DNA from 3 places in the Fontibacillus forbon genome. Region 1 is predicted to be linked to each of the others. Evidence: riboswitches for the same ligand, from Rfam matches in the RefSeq annotation. Region 1 holds a riboswitch; each other region holds the start of a gene.

Evidence for each region. Region 1 has a riboswitch for glycine ahead of ACLB09_RS12980 (amino acid permease). Riboswitches for the same ligand answer to the same signal wherever they lie in the genome.
Region 2: it holds a riboswitch for glycine, as region 1 does, so the genes downstream of both, gcvT (glycine cleavage system aminomethyltransferase GcvT) here and ACLB09_RS12980 (amino acid permease) in region 1, are expected to answer to the same signal.
Region 3: it holds a riboswitch for glycine, as region 1 does, so the genes downstream of both, sdaAB (L-serine ammonia-lyase, iron-sulfur-dependent subunit beta) here and ACLB09_RS12980 (amino acid permease) in region 1, are expected to answer to the same signal.

The regions. Positions count from the first base shown of each region.
Region 1 covers NZ_JBKGFV010000003.1:187,035-191,925, forward strand. Annotated here, with positions in the region: gene ACLB09_RS12965 (phosphotransferase family protein) at 1-259, opposite strand, end outside; gene ACLB09_RS12970 (hypothetical protein) at 449-838, shown strand; gene ACLB09_RS12975 (hypothetical protein) at 877-1,950, opposite strand; glycine riboswitch at 2,211-2,291, shown strand; gene ACLB09_RS12980 (amino acid permease) at 2,435-3,814, shown strand; gene ACLB09_RS12985 (FprA family A-type flavoprotein) at 4,006-4,891, shown strand, end outside.
Region 2 covers NZ_JBKGFV010000001.1:847,271-852,161, forward strand. Annotated here, with positions in the region: gene gcvT (glycine cleavage system aminomethyltransferase GcvT) at 1-1,092, opposite strand, end outside; glycine riboswitch at 1,179-1,295, opposite strand; glycine riboswitch at 1,297-1,400, opposite strand; gene gcvH (glycine cleavage system protein GcvH) at 1,600-1,995, shown strand; gene mtnB (methylthioribulose 1-phosphate dehydratase) at 2,138-2,800, opposite strand; gene proC (pyrroline-5-carboxylate reductase) at 2,871-3,731, opposite strand; gene ACLB09_RS03960 (glutamate-5-semialdehyde dehydrogenase) at 3,748-4,891, opposite strand, start outside.
Region 3 covers NZ_JBKGFV010000002.1:962,910-967,800, forward strand. Annotated here, with positions in the region: gene erm (23S ribosomal RNA methyltransferase Erm) at 1-725, shown strand, start outside; gene sdaAA (L-serine ammonia-lyase, iron-sulfur-dependent, subunit alpha) at 768-1,649, opposite strand; gene sdaAB (L-serine ammonia-lyase, iron-sulfur-dependent subunit beta) at 1,710-2,375, opposite strand; glycine riboswitch at 2,560-2,671, opposite strand; gene ACLB09_RS11430 (ABC transporter ATP-binding protein) at 2,755-3,744, opposite strand; gene ACLB09_RS11435 (ABC transporter permease) at 3,757-4,557, opposite strand; gene ACLB09_RS11440 (ABC transporter permease) at 4,554-4,891, opposite strand, start outside.

The DNA of each region.
Region 1 (4,891 bases):
GGATAACTCCGCTGTTCATCAATTGGGCATCTTCAAAAATCCGTGGGGCTTTGATTTGCAGCGGGTGTACTAAATTCCGGTAAATCTCCGCTTCTCCCGCCATTTCACTCCCGCCCCATTTAATGATGACTGTCTCGCCTGTCGCAAACTTTATTCTGTAGACTTCCGAAAGAGTCCATTTCCTTAACGGTGACCATTCGGTAACCTCCTTCAACGAGGGGATCGTTGAACAATAGTCAGAAAAGCATTCAGGAATCATTACGTCCCTTCCTCCCACACCATAGGCTTACGAACACATTTTTACATATATGGGGAAAAAGATATAGACTTATAATTCCTCTTTAAGTATGATGTTGAATAGGGTCTTGATAAATTTCAGGACTCTTTTTTTATTTTTATATGAGCCAAGTAAAAGCTATCTCAAAAAGGATCGACGGGAGGAATTCAAATGAGCTATGATTTGATGGCTTTCGAGCCGTCCAAGGCGCCGAAGGAAAGAAAGGCGTTTATGGATTGGTATGAACAACAAGTGGAATGGTCGGAAGACCATAACTATAATGATCCCGCGGTTTGCTCGGAGGCGCTGCAGCGATTTTACGGTGAGCTGTCGGAGCATTTTCCCAATATGAACGTTGATGAGGAGATATTTGAAGCTATGGAGGAGGCCGGAACCGATAACCGGTTGACCGACTACTCGCTAGGCTCCGCCGTCATCTATGCGGCCTTTGCTTATTCCGTGGCTGAGGAAGCCTATACGACCATGCGGGAATTGGCTTTAAAACACAAGGTCGGATTTTTTGATGTCAGCAGCAACGACGGAGAAATCATCTTTCCTTGAATCGCAACATATGCCTAACCGGAAGGCGGCCTCTTGAATTACAAATAGAATTCTCGGGCCTCCTTCCCAAAGAATCGGGTTACATTCTTGTGCTCGGCAAGATCCACATGGTTCTGTCTCATGATCTTCTGAATGAAAATAGCGTCCGTAAAGATTTTATTGATAATGACCTCGCACCATGATGGGGTGCCTTTAAAGTAATCCACCAAGTCGTGAATTTCATCAAAGTTAAAATAAAGAATATAGCAGACGTAATTCTGCAACAACGTGCTGAAACAATGATCCCGATAGGGGTTAGAGCGAGTGTCGGAGAGAAAGTCCTTCATGATGGCGAATAACACTGATTTATTTTCCGAGTAAGTCCGGATCAGATGATCAACGTTATTAATCAGTCTTAATATCTCGTCCAGCCCTTCTTCCGGAGGCATGGCCAGCTTGGCCGATTTACCCTCTATGGACCTTAGCAGCGCCAGGGTGAGGTTTTTGCAGGCCTGTATTTCCAGCGGACCTATGGATAGCGTATCCTTATACTGGTCGGAATTCTCGCTGTAATAATCGTGATAAGCGGAAAAATAATGCTCCATGACGATATTCGTTTTCGTATGCACCAGATCTTGCCCGCGATAGGAGAAGGCGTAGAGGGTTTCCTCATTGACCGGGTGAGCATAAAGGTAGAAAAAGAAGAAAAATTCTCTGAGTTGCTGCCTTTGTTCATCGTTCAGTCTGACGGTTTCCGCCGACTGGGTTAGCTGAAAAAAGCAATAGCTTTTCATAAAATCGTTCATGGCATTGTACGGGTGAATCTTGGCGATGGACGTCGTAGCGTTAATAGTAAACAACAGATAATACAAGGTCTGTTCGTCATATAGATCCAGATGTTCAAAATCAGCGGAGAGTACGGGCTCCCAATCCGGATTCGTGATGTAGTTGGGATCTCTCGGTTGCAATTCAGAGGCCCACTCCGTAAACGACTCCTCATTACGATCCGCAAAGAACAATTCCGCGCCATCGTCTTCAAGAAGGAAGTATTCAAAGCCGCCGATTTGAGCGGACGGTAACCCCCTGTTAAACTTTTTGTTTAGATATTCGTTATAGAATTGTTGAAGGTTCATCACTCATATCCTCGGTTCTATTAGGATTGCATTCGTATAACGCATAATCTAACTGTAAGGGAGTTACCCATGAATACGCAACAACGCAAGCTGGTTTTTTCCATAACCGTCATGTATAGAAGAGGTTTTTCGGCATAGCGACTTTTATCACTGATTAAATCATCACATCGCAAGTAATATGTTAAAATATCAGAACAGCAATACGGCATCATTAACTTCATAATTCGCAAGCTATGATTGCTATGGATCACACTATAGCAGGAGCAGCTTCTGGAGAGACTGCGGGATTTCCGCGGCGCCGAAGGGTTCACAATCTCAGGCAAAAGGACAGAAGAGTACTGAATATTTATTTGTCATGCTGATCGCTATCGCTATTGGCTGGACAGGTACTATTTAATATTCTTTATGAACCGGGAGATTGGATGACATCCAATCTCTTTTTTGTTTGCATCAAAGTAATGTATAAATTAAGGGGGAACTAGGTATGGCACAACCGGAATTAAAGAGAGAGCTGGCCAATCGTCATGTTCAGCTAATCGCCATCGGAGGCACCATTGGTACGGGATTATTTTTAGGTTCGGGCAAAGCGATCCAGCAGGCGGGTCCATCCATCATGATTACGTATCTGATCGTGGGAATCGCCGTGTTTTTTGTGATGAGAGCACTGGGAGAACTGCTGTTGTCCAAAGCGGGTTATCAGTCGTTTACGGACATTGCCGAAGACTATCTCGGGCCTCGGGCTGCATTCATCACCGGCTGGACGTATTGGTTTTGCTGGATCATGACGGCGATGGCTGACGTTATCGCGGTGGGCGTATACGTACAATATTGGTTCGATATCCCGCAGTGGGTACCGGCCATCATCTGCTTGATCATTTTGTTAGGGCTCAATTTATTAACCGTAAAGAATTTTGGAGAACTGGAATTTTGGTTTGCGTTAATTAAAGTCATCACGATTCTCGCCTTAATCGGCATTGGGGTCATTTTGCTGATCATGGGATTCAAGACCGATGCAGGATCGGTTACGGTAACTAACCTCTGGAAACACGGGGGATTATTTCCGAACGGCGTTACAGGTTTTTTATTTTCCTTTCAAATGGTGGTATTCGCTTATGTCGGCGTGGAATTGGTGGGCGTATCGGCAGCGGAAACCTCCAATCCGGAAAAAAACATCCCTTCGGCGATCAATAAAATACCGCTGCGGATTTTGTTTTTCTACGTTGGCGCTCTTTTCGTCCTGCTGTGCATCAACCCGTGGACTCAGCTCAATGCGTCGGAAAGTCCTTTTGTGAAAACCTTTAGTTTGGTAGGGATTCCGCTTGCCGCAGGCATTATTAACTTCGTCGTATTGACTTCAGCCGCGTCCGCTTGCAACAGCGGAATGTTCTCGACAAGCCGGATTCTTTATAATTTGAGCAAAAACCGGCAGGCGTCGCCCCGCTTCGGAAAATTGAATAAGAATCATGTACCGGGCAACTCGCTATTCATTTCTACGCTGGTCATCTCCGCGGGCGCTCTTTTAAGCAAACTCATTCCGGAGCAGGCTTTCGGTATCGTGACCACCATAAGCGCCATTTGTTTTATTTGGGTTTGGGGCGTCGTTCTTGTATGCCATATCAAATATAAGAAAACCCGGCCGGATTTGCAGGCTAAGTCGAAATTCAAAGCGCCTTTAACGCCGGCCGTGAATTATGCCGTCTTGACTTTGTTTGCCGGAATTCTCATCATCATGCTGATCGCTGCGGAAACACGTCCGGCTTTATTGTTTACGCCGCTATGGTTTATTCTATTGTTCATCTTGTATTCGATCGGAAGCAAGAAGAGAAAGATCAATCAGGATCAGAGCATGATCCATAAACAGTAAGGACGAGGATGATTAGAACAGGATACTCTTTTCCATTTGGAAAGGGGTATCCTGTTTTTTTTTGACAGTAAGATGAGTCTGTGACAAATTTCTCAAATTGTGATTCAAATCCTGATTGAATTTTTTAAAGTGGGATAGGATGGGGGCAGTTAGTTAAATACAAAGAGCCAATAGGAGGGCGAGTGATAGAGATGAATAAAATGGAGATAGCCAAGGACATATACTGGGTAGGAAAAATAGATGACCGTGAGGTGCCGTTCCACCGTTTGATTCTCGCTAAAGGGACAACGTACAATGCTTATTTGCTCAAAACAGCCAAACCAACCGTGATCGATACCGTAGATATGGAATTTGGCCGGGAGTTTGTTGAATATTTGAGTGAGTTTATTGACCCTAATGACATTCAATATATCGTTATTAATCATACGGAGCCTGACCATTCCGGCGGTCTAGCGGCACTTGCAGGCAGAGCGCCTAATGCAACGATTGTGTGCACGGAATTGGCTGTTAACGAGTTAAAAGAAATGTATAAGCTTCATTCGAGAACCTTCCTGGTTGTAAAAGATGGCGACACGCTGGATATCGGCGGCAAAACATTGAAATTCAAAGAAACGCCTTACTTGCATACCGAAGAAACGATGATTACGTATTGCATCGAGGATAAAATTTTGTTCCCTTGCGATATTTTCAGTACACATGTGGCCACAACAGGGTCCCTGTTCGCAGATGAAGCAGGCTATGATATTACGGATGATTTCATCGGCTACTATAATGCGATCATTCATCCGCACCGCAGATATGTGCGTACATTGATTCAAGCCCTAGAGGATCTGGATGTGCAAATGATTGCTCCTTCACATGGCTATATTTTGCGGACGGACATTCAGAAATATGTTGACCTCTATGCCACTTTAAGCGCAAATACCGTAGATAACAAACGAGTAACTATCGTGTATACAACCATTAAGAACAATACGAAAAAAGTAGCGGAGCAGCTGAAGCATTTCTTTGAAGAGAATCAAATTCAGACTACGGTATTTAATTCGGATAAGGCAGATAAAGCAGAGATTATCGCAA
Region 2 (4,891 bases), on a different contig from region 1:
AAAGGGAGTCGGCACGACTTTAGCCTTTACCTTATTTCCGCGAATATCGACTTCAAGAACGGTACCGGGCTGTGCCAAGGAAGCGGGAATGAGAGCAAGGCCTAAGTTCTTTTTTAGTGTAGGGGAGGGGGCGCCTGTCGTGATTATACCGATTGGATTTGGCGATCCTTCGGCATAGACGGGATAGTGGTTGCGGGGAATCCCGCGCTCCATCATTTCCAGACCGACCAGTTTTCGCGAAGAACCGTCTTCTCGCTCCTTGTTCAATGCCTCGCGGCCGAGAAATTCACCTTTATTCCATTTCACGAAATTGCCGAGTCCAGCTTCAAGGGGTGAAATGGAAGGCGATATTTCCTGGCCGTATAGGGAAAGGCATGCTTCGAAGCGCAGCGTATCCCTTGCCCCAAGACCGGCAGGAATCAAACCTTCGGGTTCGCCGGCGGTCATCAGGAGAGTCCAAAGCGCGCCTGCTTCTTCCGCGGCGACATAAAACTCAAATCCGTCCTCCCCGGTATAACCGCTCCTTGATAAAAGCACTTTGATTCCGCCTACCTCCGTGGCCGGGAGGAAGGTAAACGGAGGCATTCCGTGAAGGTCCCCTTGCCACACCTTAGCGAGGATGGTTGCCGCAAGCGGCCCTTGCAAGGCTAAAAGCGCCGTCGTCTCGGATACGTTACGGAGACTGACTCCTTCGGCAGGCAGATGCCGTTCCAGCCACTCCAAATCCGAATTCGTATTGGCGGCATTTACGACGAGTAAGTAGTTTTGCTCGCTCAGCTTGTAAATGAGCAGATCGTCGACAACACCGCCGTCCGGATAGCACATCAGCGTATACTGCGCCTTTCCGGGCACCAGTACCGAAATGTCGTTGGTCGTCATACGCTGGAGATATTTCTCCGCCTCAGGTCCGTCCACCATAAATTCGCCCATATGGGATACATCAAACAAGCCGGCCCGCGTACGCACAGCCTCATGTTCTTTTTGAATTCCGCTGAATTGCACCGGCAGTTCCCAACCGCCGAAATCGATGCAGCGGACGCCCGGATATCGTTCATAGCAGGGGTAAAGCGGTGTTCTGAACAGATCGGTCATATTTCTCCACCTCGTCTTATTTGCTTTTTGCCCAAGAAATAAAACAAACCAAAGAAATCACATGCTTCGCGCACGATGATTCCTTTGGCTCTGTCCTGTCTACCTGAGAGTTACCCTGTATGGAAGCAGGTCTGTTTTGCAGGTAAGCATACAGGTTTCCCCGTGGGTGATCCGCCCGAAAAAAGCGGATTCTCTCCAGAGTCGCGTCCGGCAGAAGTCCTTTTGCCTGAGAGATTCACCGTCCATTCACGGTTTGCTCCTTCGGCGTTACGGTTTGTCTGAACCGTAATCTCTCCCACTGCCATCAACCGCTGTTTACATATCCATTAATAACCAAATTTTACGTACATGTCAATAAACTTGCCACAAAAAAATATTTAAAAATTTTGCAATCGATTACATCGGACAAGTTGAAATGTTTGTGTTAATAATATTGACATTAAAGCCGGATTTGGAATAATCTGTACGTGAATTCAAATGGGCATGTAAGGAAGAGGAGGAAGCAGGGTGTCGAATGAAATCAAGGAAAATTATCGGTACAGCGTAGATCATGAATGGGTACAAGATTTGGGGGACGGTACTGTAAAAATCGGAATATCGGATGTTGCCCAACACCGGCTTGGAGATATCGTGTTTGTGGAAATGCCCGATCCGGGACGGGAGGTGGAGGCCGAGGAAGGAATCGGGACGATCGAGTCGGTCAAAACCGTGGCCGATTTATTTACGCCGGTGAGCGGGACGGTACTGGAAGTTAATACGGAACTTGAGAGTGCTCCTGAAGTGGTCAATGAACAACCGTATGAAGGCGGCTGGATGGTGCGCATCACTTTGGCCGAAGCGCCTGAGGCCGCTTTTTCCAAACTGATGGATGCCAAGGAGTATGCCGAGTTTCTCAAAAAATAAGGAATTAGTCGTAAAAACGGAAAATAACTCGCGTCGGAAGGCTGTGATCATGGCTTGATGCTCATGAAAGCTCCACTGAAGTCGCGAGTCGTTTGTATCCGCCAATAATGGACGAGAACTGTAATCATATAGACTTAAACCCTTACTCTTTATTCATGGGTAAGGGGGGAAGCAGCAAGCTGCGGTACAGCACTTCAAAAATAAAGTCAAACGATTCCAGATGACGTTTCGCATCAAGGGCGTTCTTTCCCCACGCATAGATGCCATGATTCCGCAGAAGAATACCTGGAACCTCGGGTTTCAGCGAGCCGGGAATCAGCTTGGCAATCGAAGGGATGTCGCTATAATTCGGCAACACCGGGATATGAATCACAGCGTCTTCTTCCCAGATGCCTAGGGCCTTGATCAGTTCGATGCCCTTGACCGGCACAGCCCCTTGGTCACCGTAATATTCGCTGAGCAGGGTGTTATAAACGGTATGCACGTGAAATATGGCGCCGCAACCGGTCATTCGATATATTTTGGCGTGAATCACCGTCTCTGCGTTCGGTTTAAGATTCGTTGTTTCGCAGGGCTCGCCGTTGGTATCGACAAACAGGAAGTCCTCGGGCATATTTACGAATTTGTCTTTGCCGCTGGCGGTGATGGCGAAATGAAACCGGTTAGGCGAGAAGCCGCCGACCCGCAAAGACAAATTCCCGCTGGTGCCGGGGAACCAGCCGCGTGCCGCGAAATCGGCTGTTACGGTGCGGAGCTCGCTCAAAGCGGCCTGTTTTTCCTCCAATGAAATGGCTGAAAAGTTCATTTAACGTTCTCCTTCCCAAGGAGCAAAGTCGGTCATGCATAAAGCATTCAAGCACGTCTCTGCGCAGTAACTATAACAGCGACTCTCTCACCGACTCACCCATTTCCCGGGAGCGCTCGGCGCAGCGGTGAACGGCGGCTTTGACGGCTTCGGTAAATCCCTTATCGGCAAGCACTTCGAGCGCCGCCTGAGTCGAGCCGTTAGGGGAAGTGATATCTTTGCGCAATTTGGCCGGATCTTCACCGGTTTCTTTCATCATGGAAGCCGCGCCGAGCGCGGTTTGAACCGTCAGGTCACGCGCCTGCTCCGGCGAAAGTCCGCCTTCGATTCCGGCGGCGATCATAGCCTCCATCATATAATAAATATAGGCCGGACCGCTGCCGGATACGCCGGTCAAAATCTCCTGTTTGTCTTCATCTATGACGGTAACGGAACCGACCGCTTCGAAGATGGACGACACGAGTTGACGCTGCCGGACATCTGCTTCGGGCGAAAAGGAGATCCCGGTGGCACCCAGGCCGATCGAAGAGGAGGTGTTGGGCATCGTTCTGGCAATAGGTTGCTTACGGCCGAGCAACTGCTGAATGGTGCTAACGGATAACCCCGCGATTAACGAAATGACGAGTTGATGTTCGGATAGCAGCGGGCTCAGTTGGCTGATGGCTTCTCCGGCATCTTTCGGTTTCATTGCAAGAACGATGATGGAGGCATTTCGCAGTAGCTCATTTTTTTCGGCCTGATCCTGGCCGGTCACAACGCCGTAACGGTTCGATAAATAGGCTAGATGTTCCCGGTTGCTGCGATTAATCATGGAAATCTGCTCCGGTTTTAGGACAGAACGGTGAATCAAGCCTCGTACGATAGCTTCTGCCATAGAACCCGCCCCATAAAAAGTGATTTTCTCCCCGCCAAATGTTTGAGAAAGACTCATATCCATTACCTCCCTGTCACGGCCGGACCTGGCCGGTTCCTTGAATGATGTATTTCGTTGAGGTCAATGCAGGCAAACCCATAGGCCCGCGCGCATGCAGCTTTTGGGTACTGATCCCGATTTCCGCCCCGAATCCGAATTCGAAACCGTCGGTAAATCGGGTCGAAGCGTTATGATAAATGGCCGCGGCATCCACTTCTTGCAAAAAGCGCTCCGCGTGCTCTTTATTTTCAGTGACGATGCATTCGGAATGCTTCGTTCCAAACCGAGCGATATGTGCCAAAGCTTCTTCCAGACCGGAAACGATTTTAATGTTAAGAATATAGTCATTGTATTCCGTGGCAAAATCTTGCTCCGTGACTTCCTTTGCCGAAGTGAGAAGCTTCCTTGTTTCCGAACATCCCCGAAGCTCTACGTCGGCTTCAAGCATCGCCTCGGCGATCGGCAGCAAATGCTTAGCCGCAAACTGTTCGTGGACGAGCAGCGTTTCCATGGCATTGCAGACGGAAGGGCGCTGCACTTTTGCGTTGATCGCGATATCGAGCGCCATCTGCGGGTTGGCCGATGCATCGAGGTAAGTGTGACAGATTCCCGCCCCCGTTTCGATGACAGGCACCGTGGCATTTTGGACGACGTTTTGAATCAGCGCACTGCCGCCGCGAGGAATCACAACATCGAGCAGACCGTTGGCGCGCAGCATGACATCCACGGATTCGCGGCGCGTATCTTCGATCAATTGCACCGCTTCCACGGGCACCTCGGTCGTTTTTAATGCCTGGTGAATGATTTCAACTATTTTACGATTGGAAGAAATGGCCGAGGAACCGCCGCGCAATACAACGGGATTGCCGGTTTTGAGGCAAAGGCCGATGGCATCTACGGTAACGTTCGGGCGGGCTTCATAAATGATGCCGATGACCCCGAGCGGAACGCGTTTTTTTTGGATATGCAAACCGTTGGGGCGCTCGATGGTCTCCAGGATTTCGCCGACCGGATCGGTCAACTCAACGATTTGCCGCAGACCTTCGGCAATTCCGGCAATCCGAGGTTGGTCCAGTTTCAGTCGGTCCAGCAGGGAATCCGAGGTGCCGTTGTTGCGGCCGCGTTCCAAATCCTCTACGTTGGCAGCGATAATGGTGTCGGCGTTGGCAAGTAACGCA
Region 3 (4,891 bases), on a different contig from region 1:
ACATGGTGCTGGATATCGGCGCGGGGGCAGGTGCCATCACACTGCCTTTAGCGGAGAAGGCGGCCCAGGTAGTGGCCATTGAGAGCGACCCCGGGTTCGCCAGCAAACTAATAAGCAAAACAGAAAATATGGCAAATATTAAAATCAGGCAGGCCGACTTCCTGCAATCCCCTCTTCCAATGCGTCCTTTTTCTGTGGTGGCCAATATTCCATATTCGATTACCACGCCGATCTTTGGGAAGCTTCTTGACGGACCGGGAATCCCTTTGCAGCGTGCCGCCATCATCGTGGAAAAAGGAGCCGCCAAACGCTTTACTTCCGACCCGATTACAGATCCACGGATTTTAAAATGGCGGATGTGGTTTGATCTGCAACTCGTGCGGACCGTGGAACCAAGTAACTTTTCGCCGCCGCCCAAAGTGGATTCGGCGATTCTGAGTATCAGCCGAAAGAAGAATCCGACAGTTCCCTTAAAACATCACGCGCGATTTATGGCGCTGGCCTTACACGGGCTAAGGTCCCCTCGGCTTCCTTTGTCCGCAGCATTTTCGGAAGTGTTCTCGCCGCCGCAAATTACGAAGCTGGCAAGAACCCTGAGCATCGACAGAAACATGCCCGTTTGCCAACTCAATGAGCAGCAATGGGGTCAACTGTTCATGGCCATGCTGCAGCATGTTCTGCCTGCCAGATGGCCCAGAATCCCGAAGCAAAAACGACGCAACTAAAACAAGCCGCCCGATGGGGCGGCTTTCTTTATCTCCGGGCATCTATTTTTTGCGCGCCCTCAGTTCTTTCATGATTTTGCGGCCGGTCGGCGTCTGGGCCAGGCCGCCCTGGGCGGTCTCCCGGTGTCGGCTCGGCATGGCCGTACCGACTTCCAGCATCACGTCGATGACTTCGTCGGACGGGATTGCGCTGCGAACGCCGGACAGCGCCATATCGGCGGCGGCCAGCGCATTGACTGCGCCGAATCCGTTACGGACGATGCAAGGAATTTCCACCAGGCCGCCCACGGGATCGCAAATGAGCCCGAGCGTATTTTTGAGCGCCAGGCCGACCGCATGAACGGCTTGCTCCGGCGTCCCCCCGCGCAATTCCACCATGGCTCCGGCCGCCATCCCGATCGCCGAGCCGATTTCGGCCTGGCACCCGCCTTCCGCGCCGGAAATGAAGGAATTGTTGGCAATGACGTAGCCGATGGCGCCGGCGCTAAACAAGCCGCGCACCAAGTAATCGTCATCCCAGCCGAAGCGCTCCTGTGCGCTGACGAAGACGCCGGGAATGATGCCGCAGGAACCCGCCGTCGGCGTGGCGACGATCCGGCCCATGGAAGCGTTGACCTCCGATACGGCCAATGCGTAAGCCATCGCCTGGCTGGCAATATCTCCGGCGGACGGCTGCCCGGACCTCCGGTATTCCTCCACTCTTTTCGCATCGCCCCCGGTTAATCCGCTGGTTGAAGTAATCTCCTCGGTTAACCCCTTATGAACCGCTGTTTTCATAATTTGATAATATTCAGCCATGACAGCCATGATTTCCCCTACCGATTGACCGCTCTCTTCGGCCTGGTCCTCCAGCATAATTTGAGAAATCGTCTTGGACTCTTTATTGCAAACTTCGATGAGCTCCTGCAAATTGCGAAAGCGCATGGTGTCCGCTCCTTCCTGTACTTACCTATACTTTCATTACATTGAGCTTCATACTCGGGTTTACGTTAAATGGATGTAAGAAATCCGGCTGACGTGAGGCAGCGCCGAGATCGCTTCGATCAGGGTCTCCGGAATGGCCGAATCCGCCTCGACCACCGTCAATGCTTCGGCGGTTCTACCCTTCCGGTCCGTAATAATATAACCGATATTTACGTTTTCCCGGCTGAACAGCGCGGTAATTCCGGCCAGTACGCCTTGACGGTCGGCGTGGGCGATTACAAGCGTAGGCAATTCACCGGAGCATTTCGCTTCGAATCCGTCGATATTCCGGATCACGATCGTTCCTCCGCCGATGGAAGCACCAATCACTTCACTTCGCTTCTCCCCGGCAGACAAAACAATCTTTACCGTATTCGGATGAGCCCCCGGCGCTACGCCGGTAGAGAAATGAAGCTCAATCCCCATGTCTTCGGCATTTTGCAAGGAGTGGCGGATACGCTCATCATCCGTGGGATAATCCAAAATCCCGCCGACCACGGCAAGATCCGTGCCATGGCCCTTAAAGGTTTCGGCGAACGAACCATAGAAGCAAATATTCGCCTCCGCCGGCAATTCCCCAAACAATTGCCGGGCGAAGCGTCCGATTCGTACCGCCCCGGCCGTATGCGAACTGGATGGGCCGATCATCGCCGGCCCGATAATTGAAAATACATTTTTAAATCGCATGGTTTTTCCCCCGACTGCTCATTTTTTCTATATAGCCATACGCTCAGCTTTCCCTTCTGCGCAAAAAAAGGGACAGGGAAAAGGCCTGCTGCCTTTTCTCTGTCCCGGTTACCAGAAAGTTTAATGTTCCGAATCCTTTAGGAACATGTACCCCGTTGGTGGCTGAACGCTCTCTCCAGAGTCGCGTCGGATCATGGTCCTGGTACCTGAGAGATTCATTGCCGTCATGCAGTGCCGGCCCTTTGCTCCTTCGGTGCCGCTTCCTCAGTGAAAGCGGGCTCTCCCATCATCTTCATCCGCATTTTTCAGTTTGTATAATCCAATGTAAGATGAGAAGCGGCAAATGTCAAGATAGCTAACACAAGTTTTTCCATATCGCCTATGAGGCGGAAAAACTGCGGATGACTTCCTCGAATTCCGGCTCTTCCATGGCGATATCGTCGATTTCGCCCCATCCCCCGACTACCCGAATGATATCGATCGTACTGATTTCCCGGCGATTCGCCTCAAGCGTAACGGTATCGCCTTCAACCCGTGTCACATTAAATGACAGGGACGGGCTGATGGTGATCCATTCCCCAGGAACCTGAAAATCCCCGCGAAATTTGACCCGGATCAGCGTCGGCAATCCGATCATCTCCCGCAGACGCCCAATCGTCCCGTCGTACTTTAATTCCCCGTGATTGATAACCATGACCCGGCTGCACAGCTGTTCTATGTCATCCATATCATGGGTCGTCAGCAAAATCGTTTTGCCGAAATCCTCGTTCAATTTACGCAGGAACCGCCTGATATTGAGCTTAGCATGCACGTCGAGGCCGATCGTAGGCTCGTCGAGAAACAGCAGCTCGGGATCATGCAGCATCGCGGCCGCAATATCGGCCCGCATCCGCTGACCGAGCGACAGCTTCCTTACCGGCGTGTCCCAAAATTCATGCAGATCCAGCAGTTCCGCAAACTGATTCAGCCTTTGCTTCTTATCCGCCGGAGTGACGTCATACATTTGAGCCAGAATGTCATAGGAATCCTTCACCGGGAGGTCCCACCAAAGCTGACTGCGCTGTCCAAAGACGACGCCCAGCTGCCGGACCGCTTTCTGGCGGTCCCGGTGCGGGTTCCATCCGCCTACCGTTACCTCACCGGAGGTTGGATGCAAAATCCCTGTCAGCATTTTGATCGTCGTCGACTTCCCCGCCCCGTTCGGGCCGATGTAGCCTACGAACTCGCCTTGTTTTACCTGGAAACTAATTCCGCGTACCGCTTCTTTCAGCCGGTATTCCCGTGAGAACAGCGCACGTAATCCGGAAAAGCGCCCTTCCGGCACTACCGGCGTTTTAAAATCCTTGCACAAATTTCGAGCTTCGATCATTTTCTTCCCTCCTTAACTCCCCGTACTCTGATATTTGGTAATACCGAACCGCCAGAAACGCAGGCTTGCCGCCAGACAAACGATCGCCACGCCTGCCAATGCCGGGAGCACCCACGCCCCCAGCTCCCCCTTCAGGATGTAAAGAGACGGAACATAATTCACGAATCCGACCGGAATCACGATCAGGAGCAGCGATTTCATCCACTTGGGATACAAGGTAAGCGGATACTGCGCAGCCGTACGTGCGGCATCCTCCGTAAAGTTCTGCAATTCTTCGATCCGGGTCGTCCAAAAGCCGATCGTTGCGGTGGCAAGACCTATCGAGAACAAAATGACCGCACCCGTAAATATGATAAACAGCGTACACGGCACGGCGGCCCAACCAACTTGTCCGCTGTGCATCATCCCGCCAAGAGACCAGCAGAGAATAAAGCCGCCCTGCAGCACTTCACCGAGCATAATTCTGAAATTTTGCGGCATCAGAGCTAGCAGTACCGGCATCGGCCGGGTCAGCAACTGATCGAAATCCCCACCCACCAGATATTTTTCCAAATGATGCACTTCATCGGCAAAGGTCCTGTACAACGTCTTGGACAACGTCATCACCGCGAACAAATATCCGATCTCATAGATGGACCATCCCTTGATCGCGCCGAATTTGGCCAGCACGATCGCAATCATCAGAAATTCGGAAATTTGGATCAACGCGGCGAGCACCGACGCGAGCATGAAATTAAATTTGTACTGCATTCGGCTTTTGATGCTGGTTTTGATCAGCAGGCGGTACATAGCCAAACAGGATCTAAGCTTCATCCTCCCTGCACCTCCAATTTCCGCCGTACGACGCGGGTGACCAGGAGACAAAGCACCGTCATAAACACGCCCCAAAACAAAGTCCCCCATAATCCGCGTCCGCTTCCGTGACCTAGATACACGGTCGTCGGCACATAAAGCAGATATGGATACGGAGACATCCAGGCGAGATTTTCAAGCCAGCGGGGCAACCATTCCAGCGGAATAAAAAAGCCGGCCAGCAGGTTGATCATCGCGTGATTGCCCCAATACAGCCAGGACGATTCCGTCGTCCACAAAGCGCTGACGCCGATAAGATAATTCATGCAAATGGATAAATAGGCGGCTCCGGTTA